One region of the Altericista sp. CCNU0014 genome, then DNA from elsewhere that is predicted to be linked to it. Evidence: riboswitches for the same ligand, from Rfam matches in the RefSeq annotation. Region 1 holds a riboswitch; the other holds the start of a gene.

Region 1 (7,434 bases):
AATTCCGTCGCCAGATTTGGTACCCGGAGATGTGGTGTTACTGGCTTCGGGGGACAAGGTTCCGGCGGATTTAAGGCTTTTGAGCGTTCGGAATTTACAGGTGGATGAGTCTGCGCTGACGGGAGAGTCCGTTCCAGTGCATAAATCAACCCAGCCACTACCGAACAATACTCCCTTGGCAGAGCGCAATAATATGGCCTACGCAGGCAGTTTTGCCACCTTCGGTCAGGGCAAAGGCATCGTCGTTGCCACAGCAAATGCCACCGAAGTGGGTCAGATCTCGCAATCCATGGAACAGCGTGTCAGTCTGAGTACCCCCCTCACTCGTAAGTTTGCCAAGTTCAGTCAGACCCTGCTTTACGGGATTTTGACCCTGGCGACCCTCACGTTTGCGATCGGGCTGGGGCAAGGCGAATCCTGGGTTTATATGTTTGAGGCCGCCATTGCTTTAGCGGTCAGTGCCATTCCCGAAGGCCTTCCGGCTGTCGTTACGATTACGTTGGCGATTGGGGTCAACCGAATGGCCGCCCGCCATGCCATTATTCGCAAGCTGCCAGCGGTGGAAACCTTGGGGAGCGCTACGGTGATTTGTTCGGATAAGACAGGTACGCTGACAGAAAACCAAATGACGGTGCAGCGCATCTATGCAGGCGGACAGGTGTATGAGGTGAGCGGTAGCGGCTACAGTCCCAAAGGAGAGATCGTTCCTACCGCCCACAGCATCACGGGAGGCTCAGATGGAGATGAACTCACTCCCACTTTAGAAGACTGTTTAAGAGCGGGTTTGCTTTGCAATGATTCTCGCTTAGACCAAACAGACAACGAATGGTCGGTGGTGGGCGACCCCACTGAGGGCGCGTTGATTGCAGCGGCTCAAAAAGCTGGACTCAGCCAGTCTGGATTGGCTGCTTCGATGCCGCGATTGGATTCAATTCCCTTTGAATCCCAATATCAGTATATGGCGACCTTGCAGGACGCTTCGCCACGCCTGATCTATGTCAAAGGTTCCGTGGAAGCGATCTTGAGCCGCTGTTCGCAGATGTGGGATGCTCAGGGTCAGGCGATCTCCCTCGATCGCGACCTGATTGAGAAATCGATAGAAACCATGGCGGCTCAGGGCTTGCGAGTGCTTGCCTTTGCCAGAAAAGAAGTGAACCCCCATCAGCATGCCATCGACCACGACGATCTGGAAACCGGATTGGTGTTTCTGGGATTGCAAGGCATGATCGATCCACCCCGTCCAGAGGCGATCGCAGCAGTACGAGTCTGTCACTCAGCAGGAATTCAGGTCAAGATGATTACTGGCGATCACATTACGACGGCTAGGGCAATCGCCCAGCGCATGGGCATTCAAAAATCGGCTCAGGTAATGGCATTTGAAGGACAGCACCTGGCACAAATGGACGATTCTCAATTGGCTCAGGCCGTTGAGGAGGGCGATGTATTTGCTAGGGTTGCTCCCGTCCAAAAATTGCAGCTTGTGGAAGCATTACAGTCCAAGGGTGAAGTGGTAGCCATGACGGGCGATGGCGTGAACGATGCCCCCGCGCTCAAGCAAGCCGATATTGGCATCGCCATGGGTAAAGCAGGAACGGACGTGGCACGGGAAGCGGCGGCGATGCTACTGACCGATGATAATTTTGCCTCCATTTCTGCCGCCGTCGAAGAAGGGCGAACCGTCTATCAAAACCTGCGCAAAGCGATCGCCTTTCTGTTACCTGTGAATGGGGGCGAGTCAATGACCATTTTGATCAGCGCGCTATTGGCGAGAGACCTTCCCATTCTTTCACTACAGGTACTGTGGCTGAACATGATCAACTCCGTGACCATGACCGTTCCCCTTGCCTTTGAGCCTAAGTCTAGAGGCGTGATGCAACAGCCACCCCTCAACCCTAAGGAACCTTTATTATCGAGAAATCTCCTTCGCCGCATCTCGATCGTCTCTATCTTCAACTGGCTGCTAATCTTCGGTATCTTTGAGTGGGCAAAATCGACAACGGGTTATGTAGCAGTGGCTCGGACTATGGCCATTCAAGCGCTCGTTGCCGCCCGAATCGTTTACTTGTTGAGTATCAGTCAGTTAGGCATCAGCTTGGTCGCTAGATTCCGTCGCCAGTCGACCGCGATGACCAACGCGCCAGCCATCATCATTGGCATCGTCAGCGCGATCGTGCTACAAATTCTCTTCAGTCAGGTAAGCGTCATGAATACCCTATTCGCCACTGCACCCCTCACTTTGAACCAGTGGCTGATCTGCCTGATTCCAGCATTGCCAATGATTCCAACGGCGATACTCGCTAATGCCATCGACCCGCCCCAAGCAAGGGTAGGTCGCAGTCGCTATCCGCAAGCCGATGAAGCATAAGCATGCAGTCGAATCGTTTAAGCGATCGCGAGGGGTAGCATTGGGAGCGGGTCACAGGGGAAGAGACAAAGGCTGAAAGTTCTAACTCTCTTTCTGTGAATTTGATTGCTGAGTTAAATTTTAGACTTCATCGGCAGGAGCCTTCTCCCTCAGCGTCCGATGCAGTCTTGGAGCTGAATGGTATTCGCTTTGCTGTCAAACCCTTGGAAGCGACCGACTAAAGTCGCACGTCGATCGGGCTGCAACGCTGCAACTGCTGCATCTTGGTTTTTGGCCATCGCACACAGAACGGTCGTGCGATTCGCTTTTTCCGTCGAGACTTTACCCGTGACAAGTGGGTCGCCATCGAACGCCACCGTATAGGAGCTAGCATTCTCCGCGATGCTGAGAACCTTTCCACTCACCTCAAAGATCTTGCCGATAAAATTTACCCGCAGTCGAGCGGGATTATTCGCCGACTCCTTCACTTGTTTGGCCAGCATCTTTGCCTCAACCGCAATGGTCGCCGAATCAGCTTTCACGGGTGGTGTCGCGGCCAGATCGACCTTGGGCAACAATTGATTGAGCGCGCCGCACAGGTGTTTTTTCACCGTCTCTCGACTTGCACCCACCCCGCTGGGGAGGGTAAAAACCATTTCTACATTGAGCAGCGTGCCATCTACAGAGGCAAACACGTCAATTGGCAAAGCGCGCTGAAATAGAGTCGCGGGGTTTTCGGCCTTCAGTACGCCCGTGCTGATATCGGAACTGAGCGTCTTGATGCCATCGCGCGCCAAAATAGGACGCAACTGAGAAAATGCTTTTTCAACCGTGCCCCCTTCAACCTGGACTCGCGCTGAAAAAGCACTTCCGTCGAGGAAGTCGCCCTTTTTCTGAAAGCTTTCTTCACAAGTGGTGGCCATTGCGGGGCCGGCCAAGCACAGGCAAGCTAGAGTTAAAATAAGCGATCGCATATTAGCTGTATTACGAGAATAGAAACAGTCGTCAAAGCTAGCATGAACTAGAAAGGAACCGATCGGCAAGCGGTAAAAAATTCAACGGATCGACCTAAAAAAGGTTCTGTTTTGACTCGACCTTGCTGATGCCCAAACAGACTCGTCGTTTGTCAAAACTCGAACGACCGTCAACCTCAATTCGGGAAATTTTTAGAGGCGATCGCCTTTTATTTAGAGCAGCAAGCGGACCTCGTCGCGCGGCGCTCATTGTCAAGAAGAGGAAAAGTCCCTTCGGCACTAGCAGCATCCATACCCCTCAATGCTGTTTGGATTAGGCCTGCTAATTTGCGCCCTTTCCTTTCGGAGAAGTTTGCCATTTCGGGGACTACGTGGGCCATGCGGGGGGTATGACAGCCCAATCAACGTATTCAATATAGCGACTCAACGGTCTATTTTCATACCGTAAATCTACTGGACTTTCTTTAGATGCCCTACTCCAACATTTCCGCGATCTTGCGGAGCGATCTCTGTGCTCTCCCACCAGAGCGACAAGCGTTAGCGCCTTTTTTTATAACTCAGAATCTTTGCTTCTTAAGGTTTTGCAGCTTTGTTAGGGTTTCATGACTAAAATCGATCCCAAGCCCTTGGGCCTTTAGAGATTGCAGGCTGACTGCAGGCAAAGATTTTTTCGCTAAGGCTCATAATGACAAATCCCAGTAGGCTTGAGTCCTTAAATTCACGTAAACTAATAATCTGAACCTGTCCGCCATCGTTTGAGCGCATGAGCCTCCACGAGTCCGAGAATCTAAATTTTCGGAACACCCACGCCTGCTGCTGCTGATTTCTCGTCTAATCGAATCTTGAAGTATGGGACAAAAACGCGTTCTTTCAGGGGTACAGCCGACGGGCAGCCTCCATTTAGGCAATTATCTAGGTGCTCTGAAGACTTGGGTCAGCGAACAGTATGAGTATGAAAACTATTTCTTTATTGCCGATCTGCACGCCATTACCGTCCCCCACGACCCTAAAACCCTAGCCGAAAATACCTATACCCTAGCGGCGCTCTACCTCGCCTGCGGATTAGACCCCGATAGCACCACAATTTTTGTTCAATCTCACGTTTCAGCCCATGCAGAACTGGCATGGCTGCTTAACTGCATCACGCCTCTCAACTGGCTGGAGCGCATGATTCAATTCAAGGAGAAAGCGATCAAGCAGGGCGAAGAGGTGAGCATTGGACTCCTCGATTATCCGGTTTTGCAAGCTGCCGATATATTGCTCTATCAAGCCGATCTCGTCCCCGTCGGGGAAGACCAAAAGCAGCACCTAGAGCTCACTCGGGATATTGCAGCCCGGTTTAACTTCCAGTTCGGCCATCCTAAAGCCCCCATCCTTAAAGTTCCCGAACCCCTCATTCGCCCCGAGGGCGCGAGGGTGATGAGCTTGACGGACGGCACTAAGAAAATGTCCAAGTCCGATCCCTCGGAGCAGAGCCGTATTAACCTCCTGGATTCTCCCGACGCGATTCGCAATAAAGTAAAGCGGTGCAAAACGGACCCAGTGCGCGGGCTGGCGTTCGACGACCCGGAACGGCCCGAGTGCCAGAATTTACTGACGTTGTATTGGTTGCTGTCTGGAAAATCCAAGGCAGACGTGACCGCAGAATGTGCGGATATGGGATGGGGACAGTTTAAACCCTTACTCGCCGAAACCATCATTGAGGCACTCCAACCCATTCAATCCAACTATCGCGACCTGATGGGCGATCGCAGCCAGCTCGAGGCCGTTTTGCAGCAGGGACGCGGTCGAGCTGAAGTCTTAGCTCGGCAGACGCTCCAAGCGGCCAAAGATGCCCTAGGCTACACCAGAACTCTCTAGCGGCACGATTTCCTTTATTCCAAGGGCTGCAATGAAGCGACGTTTGCAAGTTATTTTGATACACTCATCTCACTCATTGACGTCTCGTTCGGCTCATTGCTTCGTCTGCGAGGCTACTCATCCTCATCCTCGCGCCAATGACAGTTGACTCTTCTTCTCTAACTCAGATGCCGACATCGATCTTGAAAACTGCGATTCAATCCCGAGATTTTTTGATCACGGCTGAGGTTGCGCCCCCTAAAGGCGGAAACCCCCAACACATGCTAGAGCAGGCCCTACACCTTAAAAGCCGAGTTCATGCAATCAACTTGACGGATGGCAGCCGCGCCGTCATGCGGATGTCTTCCCTTGCCGCTGCTATTCTCCTGCAACAGCATGGCCTCGAACCCATTTGCCAGATGGCCTGCCGCGATCGCAACCGCATTGCGCTCCAAGCCGATTTAATGGGAGCCTCAGCGCTCGGGATCGGCAACATACTGGCTTTGACAGGCGACCCGATCGCGGCTGGAGACTATCCAAAAGCGAGGGCCGTGTTCGATCTAGAGTCCGTCCGCCTGTTGCAAACCATTCAAAAGCTCAATGCAGGTCTGGACGCGAACGATAAACCCTTGCCCGACGGCGCGGTCCAGTTATTTGCTGGCGCGGCCATCGATCCGCAGCTGGCAAGCTGGTCCAGTTTGCAGCGACGCTTTGAGCGCAAGATTGAAGCTGGCGCTCAATTTTTTCAAAGTCAGTTGATTGTCGATTTCGACTGCCTTGAGAAATTTATGACCCAAATTGCTGCACCCTACGGAAAGCCCGTCTTGGCAGGAATCTTTTTATTGAAATCTGCAAAGAATGCCCATTTCATCAACCGTAACGTACCGGGCGTCACTATCCCCGATTGGGTGATCGCGCGCCTAGAAAAAGCCGCCGATCCGCTCCAAGAAGGGATAGCGATCGCCGCCGAACAAGTGCGCGCGGCTGCCGATCTCTGTCAGGGCGTCCATATGATGGCAGTCCGACGAGAAGACTTGATTCCGCCTATATTGGACTTGGCAGGGATCGAGCCTATCGCGCCAAAACTGCTTTGAACCAGCGGCTAAAGCGTAAGAAATTGCAAACTAAGAAAATATCTAATAACTGCGACGAGCGCCGCCGCCGCTACTTTCCTTAGGCTTTGCCTTATTGACCTTCAGTTGGCGTCCCATCCATTCCGCCCCGTCTAGGTCAGCGATCGCGCTATTTTCATGATCGTCGCTCGACATCTCTACAAACGCAAAGCCGCGCATGCGGCCAGTTTCGCGATCTATCGGCAGGACAACTCGCTTAACTTCCCCGTATTCGGTAAAAACCTCGCGAATATCTTCTTCTGTGGCTTGATAAGATAAATTGCCAATATAAATGGTCATGGTCAGAAAACAAAGTAGATAGATGAGCGTTAAATCAAACGTCAGCCTCAGGGCAAGTTAAGCCGCAGCAAACTAAGTTTATTAAACCTCTAAACCACCCAGAATGGAAGGCTTGAATTTGCTGTTTTAGCGTCCTGTCGTGAGGGGTGAGGATAACAGTTATGCCCTGCTAAAGCAGGATGCAAAATGACCCAGATATTCTCAACCAAAAACATTGCCGAACGTTCGCAATTTTATGATAGCGGCTTTTTTGTCTGTCTACCCAGTCATGGTTTAGAGGGCTCTGCTAAGACATTGTGAGCGGGCAAGGTATCGGCGGGAAGCCCTAAAATCTCGTTATACATCTGGTTATAGGCCAGGGCTGACTTAATCCAGCTAAAATCTTGCTGCATCCCTCGCTGCTGGAGCGCGCGCCACGGATCGCGGTACTGGAATCCTTCCCAGGCTCTGACCAGACAGGTAAATAAGTCCAGGGGTTCGTAGCGATCGAAGCAGTAGCCCGTTCCCGTCCCTTCGCTGGGAATGTGATGCACGACCGTATCCACGAGCCCGCCCGTCCGGCGCACCACGGGAACGCACCCATAGCGCAGCGCGATCATCTGGCTGATGCCGCAGGGCTCGAAGCGGCTGGGCATCAGAAACGCGTCCGATCCGCCATACACCCGGCGAGACAAAGATTCGCTATACAAAAGCTGGGTGGAAACCCGCCCTGGAAAACGAGAGGCCAACTGCCACAGTTGGGTTTCGTAGTAGCGATCGCCCGTTCCCAAAATGACGAACTGCGAATCCGTATAGGACAAAAACCGATCCATCATTTGCAGGATCAGATCTAAGCCTTTCTGCTCGACCAATCGCGACACCATCC
Region 2 (7,434 bases), 1.6 Mb from region 1:
AAGCCTTTAGGGGCTATCGAAAGTGGCAAGCAAGCCAAGATGATGCACAATACGTTCGGTGGGCACACAAGTTCAAGGAAAAGGTGAGCAAAGCCATCACGGATTGGATGCCAAAAGTGGGATACTCAGCCGCAAAGTTACTGCGGTCGCTCAAGCATAAAAGCGAACAGTGGTGGTATTTCTTAGAAGACCCGAATGTACCACCAGATAATAATCGAGCTGAACGCAATCTCAGACTCGCCGTCACCAAGCGTAAGGTTTGTGGCGGGTCGCGTTCAATGAATGGGTTGGACAATACAGCAGCTCTACTAACGGTGATTCAAACTTGTAAAGCCCAGGGCAAATCTGCATTGGAGTTTTTTCGTCAAGCCTTGATTGACCCAACCGCCTTATCTCTCATTCCAACCCAGACCTGAATTCTTACGATATTTATTCATTTAACCTCTAATTCTTAATGGCTTTCGACAACCTCTGTAAGCTGCTCGCTGAAAAACACCCTGTCCGCTTTGCCTCTTGGGTTTTAGGACAACCCATCGAATCCGCTGAAGTCCTGAAATCCGAACTCAGCATCGAACCCATCCGTGCAGATTCCGTCATCTTGTTGAAGCTGCAAGGTCAAATCCTGCACCTAGAATTTCAGGTCAAACTCGACTCCGAACCGCCCCTTCCCCTGCGGATGCTGGATTATTGGGTCAGACTGTATCGGCTCTACCGCCTCCCCATCCGGCAAGTTGTCGTACTCTTGCGCCCTCCTGCCGAAGGTACAGTTATTGAATCGGCCTTTGTGCTCGGGACAACCCGCCATGAATATCAAGTCCTATGCATGTGGGAGCAAGACCCATCAATCTTCCTAGAAGACATCGCGCTACTGCCCCTTGCAATCCTAGCTGCCGCTCAATCCCCAGAGCAGCTCTTGAATCAAGTCGCTCAACGGGTCAGTACAATAGAGTCAGTCCAGCAGCGCCGCGAAGCGTCTGCCTATGTCCAGCTACTGGCAGGCTTACGGTTCGACAAAACTTTGATTCGTCAAGTATTTCGGGAGGATATTATGCGCGAATCCGTGATTTACCAAGAAATTCAACAAGAAGGCGAAGAACGCGGCATCCTTAAAGGCAAACTTGAAGGAGAGCAAACCGTCATTCTTCGGCTCCTCGCTCGACGCGTTGGCGACGTTTCGCCCGAGCTGCAATCTCAGATTCAATCGTTGACCCTCTATCAGCTTGAAGCCCTTGCCGATGCCTTGCTGGATTTTTCAACCCTTACCGATTTGAGGAATTGGTTACAAACAAGTCAAGCTTGAGAAAGTGACTGGCAGACTTGTCTTAAATTGGGCGGTGTTGGAAAGTGCAGACTCTTGGTGCATGGCGATCGCCCAGCGGTCATGAAGATGGCGATCGCAATTCGAATTCATTCGCTCCCAATATCTTCGGGCGATCGCGGCTCGTTTTCCAAGCGCTCCAGAGCCATCCCAACACAAAGGGCAGCCACAGCAGAAGCCGCTCTGGCTCCGTCAAGCGCCAATCGGGGAGACGGGACGGCAACGCGAAGTAAATAAATGCCGATAAACTCGCCCAGCGCGCGCCCCAATTTTGGCTGGGCACCGCAAAGGGAATCATCCAGGTAAAGTACCAAAAATGGACGATTGGGGTCAGCAATAACAACCCAAACCAGTACCCTTCCGCAAACGACAGAAACCGCTTCGACCGCAACCCCAACCAGATAACGTAGAACGCCAAAGGCACCCCAAAAATCCAGTTCGCCTTCAGGGAGTACGGCCAAACCTGGGCTACAAAATGGGGGATAAACTCCGCACTGCGCCCGTAGGAAACAAAGACAGAACCCGTCGGAACGAGCGGACAACTGTTAACGCTGCAAAAGGGTAGGGCAAACAAGGCCATCGGCAGAAGGCCAGCCAGCCCAATACAGACCGTTTGCCAAAGCTTCCGTTCCCAGAGCGATCGCCAAATCAAAAATCCCAGCATCGGTAGAGACATCCATTTAATCGCCACGCTGACCCCGACGAGCACCGCACTCCAGAGCCAGTCCAATGCACGCGGATTGCGATCGGCGACCAGCCAAGCTGCCACGAGCGGCAAAATAAACCAGCTATCGTAGTGCGCTCCCCCCGCAAAACTGTAGAGGATGATGGGATTCCATCCGTAGAGGAGGGATTTTGCCGCGCCAAACCGACGCCAGAGCAGCCAACAGACCCCCACATCTGCCAGCACAAAAGCCGCCTTAAAGAGACTCGCGTTGAGGGAAAGCGCGGCCAGCCAGCGAAAGCCGAACTGCGTAAGGGGAGGATAAATGGCGGATACATCGAGATGGTTGATTTGGGGCCACCAAACGGTGCGAAAAGCTTCCAGTTCTGGCGCGTTGGGTGCCAACTGGAAAGGATTGAATCCAAGATTTTGAATGTGCCCTTCCCAGAGGTATCGCCATAGGTCATCCCCAGGGACCATGGGAAACAAGAGCAGCCGCGCGAGGAGGGCAACACCCCAAAACCATCCGGCGGAAAGGTGCTTTACGGGCCAGGACAGCATATACCCCAATCCCATGACTCCAGCCCCAATCCAGAAGCGATGCAGGGTTGCGACCTCTCTAAAATTGCCGTAGGGCTGCATCAAAATACAGCCTAGGACTAGGAATAGCGTACTCAGCCAAAGCCAGTAGGGAAACTGGGGCAGACGCCGTCCGTAGAGCTGCGCGAGGGTGCCCAGAATAAAGCGGCCTGCCTTAAAACTGCCGATTAACGTGCCGCTGATTTTTGACTGTCCGCCTTGACGCGGGGAATAGGCCACGGGCAATTCGCAGATCCGCAGCCCCAGTTCTACGGCGCGCACCTGCATTTCTACGGTCCAGCCAAAGGCTCGATCTTGCATGGCAATTTGTTCTAAGGCCGATCGCCGGATCAGGCGCAGGGGGCCGAGATCTCGATAGGAATGCCCCCATCCCCACTGGATGAGCTGAGTGGCTAGGCGGTTGCCAAATTGCTGAACGGGGGTGAGGACGGCACGGCCTTGGGCCGTAGCGGTGCGATCGCCCAGGATGAGGTCGTGGCGATCGCGGTGCTCGAAAAATTGCGGGAGTTGGCTGAGGTCGTCGCTGCCATCGCCGTCGCAAAATAAAATCCATTCAATTTCTGCGGGCATGGCTTGGAGTCCCCGCCAACAGGCCTGACCGTAGCCGCCTTCGGGTTCGTCTAAGACTTCTGCCCCGGCAATAGCGGCTTGCTGTGGGCTGTCGTCGGTACTGCCATTATCGACGACTCTGATATGCTTTAGACCCCGATCCTGTAGCCGACGAACGACTTCGGCGATCGTCTCTGCTTCGTCGAGCACAGGCACGATCGCCAAAATGTTGTCCAAATCCAGGGGTGTTAGGGGCATAGCGACTCAATGACGAAACCGAAGGTAACGACTGCACCGATCGGATTCTGGATCGGCAATCTGTGGGTGCTTGCCGCCTTTGTCGTTATGGAGAACAACGAAGCGAGTCAGGGCTTGCGTGTTCGTGGATGGAGAAGAAGGAAAGTCCCTTCGACACTAGCAGCATCCATACCCTAATGCTTATTGGCTTAGGTCTGCTATTTTGCGCGCTGTCCTTTCGGAACAACTTGCCTTTTCGGGGACTACGTGGGCTATACGGGGGGTATGACAGCCCAATCAATGAATTCAATATAGGGTCTTATCCATCGTGGGTTAAACCGAGAATTTACGAGACTTTGAGAGGATTTATCCGCTCAGGTGTCCGTAGGATTGCGGATGCGGTTCTACATCCTCCGGTCATTGCTGGGAAAAGGATACATCAGATTGTCTGAAAGCCATACAAAACAATCAGTTTAAGGATTGTGTGGAAACCATGATATAAACCTTCAGGCACGAATCTGGTGCGCCAAAAGAGGCGGTTAAGGGGAATTGTCTTGGCCCTGAGGCGGCGGAAGGCAAGAGGCGATCGCCCTCGATTTTTTGCGCGATTTTGGCTGCCGAAACGCTTTCTAGGTAAACCTTCTCAATAAATAGTAGCGGTCTGGGTAACTCGATGGTTTAGAGTGGATCTGAGGGACGAAAGGTCCTGCTGAGGTGCTTAATGCACGCCGCAAACGCTAACGAGAGATTTGCCTCATCCCATGATTACTTTAAACGGATTAAAACGAGCAGTTCGGCTCGGCTCCTATGCTTGTCTGGTGTTTGGACTCTGTTTTGCGCTGTGTCTGCCAGCCCAGGCAGGAGTTTTGGTGGCGGCCCTGCCCCCTGGTAATGCCGTGACCGATCCGCGATCGCTGTTGCGGCTGGCGTTGCCCTTTGAAAACGACTCCATTCGCCAAGTTCAGCGCAGCATTGAAGATATTACCCCTCAGATCCGGGCCAGGCGATGGTCTGCCATTAATGGCGATGTCGCCAAGGCCACAACCACGCTGAGCCGGCACAAGGACGAGATTCTAGCTAGCGTTCCGGAGTCGCGGCGATCGCAGGCCACGGAATTAATTGACAAAATATCGACGGGTTTGACAGATCTGAAATCCATTACGGAGGCCAAGGATGGCGAACGACTCAACGAGAAGAAAAATGAGGTGCTGGATACCATCGGCACCTTAGAAGCTTCCATGGTCGAAAAATTTCCCTACGAAGTCCCAAAAGCTTACGACACCTTCCCCCAGCTTAAGGGAAGAGCGACGGTTGCCATCGAAACCAGCAAAGGAACCCTCACTGTCGTCGCCGATGGCTATAGCGCTCCGGTCACGGCGGGCAACTTTGTGGATCTAGTGCAGCGCGGTTTTTACAATGGTCTTCCCTTTACCCGGTCTGAAGAATCCTACGTGCTGCAAACTGGCGACCCTCAAGGTCCTGAGGTTGGCTTTGTAGACCCCACCAGCGGGAAATATCGATCTATCCCGATGGAAATTTTGGTCCAAGGCGATAAGGTTCCGTTTTACGGATCCACTTTGGAGGAAGCGGGACGCTATTTAGACAATCCGGTGCTGCCCTTTTCCGCGTACGGTGCAGTGGCGATGGCACCGCCAGATACGGACCCCAATGGAGCGTCTTCGCAGTTTTTCTTCTTTTTGTTTGAGCCAGAACTGACCCCAGCAGGGCGCAATCTTTTAGATGGTCGTTATGCGGTGTTTGGTTACGTGGTGTCGGGGCAAGAGGTGTTAGGCGAAATCAAAGAAGGCGACAAGATTGTATCGGCGAAGGTGGTTGATGGACTTGAAAACTTTGTAAAGCCTAAGGTGGCCTAAAGCAATCGATCTCGATCGAGGGTCAACGATTGAATCTGAGATTGCAGTGCGGGCGAAATCTCTCCAACGCATCGGTTAAGTTGACGAAGAATGACGGTTTCCGCCTTTCTCCCTCTCCAGCAAAAGACCCTATGCGATCCTTTGCCACAGAGATTGAGGTGGAGCCGATCGCGCGAAGAAGGCGATCGCAGAGTGCTAGCTGAGCTGAAAAGCTCGTTCTAAATTCAGATCATAGATTGAGGAGATGCTTTGCTTTATTCAAGCGATAGCGATAGGTTGAAGAAGAACGCATATTCTGCTCTAACTGGGCAATTAGGTCATCCAAAATCAAGATGCTTGCATCGGCCCGTGTGCAAATGTCTTGAACCTGAGCCGCGCGCTGTTTTACGGTTTCAAGATCTGGTGGTGAGATCTGCTGAGTCATAGAAGATTCCAATCCCGTTTTGTTTCTGCAAGGGTTGCTTCTAAAGCATTAACTGTGACCTGTTCTTCTGCGGCAACCATCAGTAAATCCAGCATAGCAGAGTCGACTATGGGCTGGGCTTCGGAAATTCTTCGCAGAATCGTGAAAAATCGGGAATAATAAGCATCTGCTCGGTCTCTGGTGTTATCCAGTTGTTCTAAGTCGGTGAGAGTTGTTTCTGTCTCGCCGTACCGTTCTAAAATCAGGAAACTCAATGCTGTAGCCTGATGAAGAATTCCTAACAGCCTTCGCTGTAGCTCTAGCACTACGGTTGTTATTTCTTCGGGAAGCCGAGCCATTAATTCTCTATATCAACCTCTCCATTTCAATATTGAAAATACAGCAACTGGTGCCAAATCAAAGGCAAATGTTTGCCGACGTTAAGCAAAGATTGGGGCGATCGCCTTAGATCGAGAACCGATTGAGAGCCTCCTTGCCGCAGTCTCATTGCTCTACCGCATGACGACGCTCCAGCTTCTCAATGCTCAGAACCGTCATGACGAAGCAGATTCATCAAAAATGCTTGGCTCGTTCAGCAGAAGTTCCATGCGCTCATGACGGTGTCCCAGTTTTGCTAGAGTTTCAGCAGTCTTCCGATAAAATACTCTGAAAAGCAAGCGGAAGAACTTCAAAATGAAGTCTTAGCCACAGTTGGTTTTCTGCAACGAGAAAGCCCAAAGCTCTCTCGTCGCTGTAAGTTTAACCAAAGAGGAATCAATAGCGATGGTTCAAACAACTTACGCCGCACCAGTTGATGCACTCCTCAGCGTCGGAGAACCCCATGGAAGAAAGTGGGCAGATTACCTGACGCAATTTAACCTGACAGCAGCAGATATTCCAGAGCTGATTCGGATGGCGACCGACTCAGACTTGAATTGGGCTGCTTCCGAGAGTTTAGAAGTCTGGGCACCCGTCCATGCATGGCGATCGCTCGGTCAACTGAAAGCCGAAGCTGCGATTAAGCCCCTTATAGCCATTTTCAACGAAATGGACGATAGCGATTGGTTTCGCGAAGAGATGCCAGAGGTTTTTAGTTCGATCGGCCCAACTGCTATTCCAGATGTGGCCGAGTTTTTGGCTAACCCCAAGAATATGTTTTCGTCTAGATGGATGAGTGCTGAGATTCTCGTCCAAATGGAACACAAACATCCTTCAGCCCGCGACGAGTGTCTCAGCGGGTTGATTCAGCAGTTGGGTCAATACTCCAAAAACAGCCGAGAGCTGAATGGCGCGCTCATCTGTGCGCTCATTGACCTTGAAGCGAGAGAAGCCGCACCCTTCATTGAAGCAGCCTTTTCTGCCAAGCGAGTAGATACTTCAATGGCTGGGGATTGGATAGAGGTGCAGCATGCGTTAGGGTCGCTCTCCCGATCGGACGTTTACGAGCTTCGTAACTATGTCGATGCCGAGCACCTAGAGGCTAAAGCGACAAAACTTAGAGAATCGGCTGGAGGCTTTGGAGGAGCGATGAAAGCCTCTAGCAAAGGAAAGAAGCGGAAATAGAGCATGCCTTCGCAACGCTCTCGGCTCAATCCCAAAACGGCGATGTCCAGCCTATGAAAGAATAGGATGACATCATCGTAAGCGTTAGGAACCCCTCATGCCGCTCATTGCACTTTGGAGTTTGGGCAATGCTGCCCTATTGATTGCTGCCTATCTGCTAGGGTCTATTCCTACAGGCTACATTTTGGGCCGCTGGCTCAAGGGCATCGATATTCGCGACCACGGG

Evidence for each region. A riboswitch is a leader RNA that binds a small molecule or an ion and turns the genes downstream of it on or off. The one in region 1 is predicted to bind cyclic di-GMP.
Region 2: another riboswitch for cyclic di-GMP. It lies ahead of R6H26_RS16970 (glycosyltransferase family 2 protein); the one in region 1 lies ahead of R6H26_RS24710 (hypothetical protein).

The regions. Positions count from the first base shown of each region.
Region 1 covers NZ_CP137338.1:5,174,371-5,181,804, reverse strand. Annotated here, with positions in the region: gene R6H26_RS24715 (cation-transporting P-type ATPase) at 1-2,365, shown strand, start outside; gene R6H26_RS24710 (hypothetical protein) at 2,515-3,267, opposite strand; cyclic di-GMP riboswitch class I at 3,591-3,685, opposite strand; gene trpS (tryptophan--tRNA ligase) at 4,168-5,178, shown strand; gene R6H26_RS24700 (methylenetetrahydrofolate reductase) at 5,346-6,251, shown strand; gene R6H26_RS24695 (RNA recognition motif domain-containing protein) at 6,294-6,569, opposite strand; gene glgA (glycogen synthase GlgA) at 6,836-7,434, opposite strand, start outside.
Region 2 covers NZ_CP137338.1:3,561,326-3,568,759, reverse strand. Annotated here, with positions in the region: gene tnpC (IS66 family transposase) at 1-416, shown strand, start outside; gene R6H26_RS16975 (Rpn family recombination-promoting nuclease/putative transposase) at 455-1,300, shown strand; gene R6H26_RS16970 (glycosyltransferase family 2 protein) at 1,380-3,389, opposite strand; cyclic di-GMP riboswitch class I at 3,539-3,631, opposite strand; gene R6H26_RS16965 (peptidylprolyl isomerase) at 4,130-5,242, shown strand; gene R6H26_RS16960 (DUF4351 domain-containing protein) at 5,239-5,433, opposite strand; gene R6H26_RS16955 (hypothetical protein) at 5,472-5,666, opposite strand; gene R6H26_RS16950 (hypothetical protein) at 5,663-6,004, opposite strand; gene R6H26_RS16945 (hypothetical protein) at 6,429-7,208, shown strand; gene plsY (glycerol-3-phosphate 1-O-acyltransferase PlsY) at 7,306-7,434, shown strand, end outside.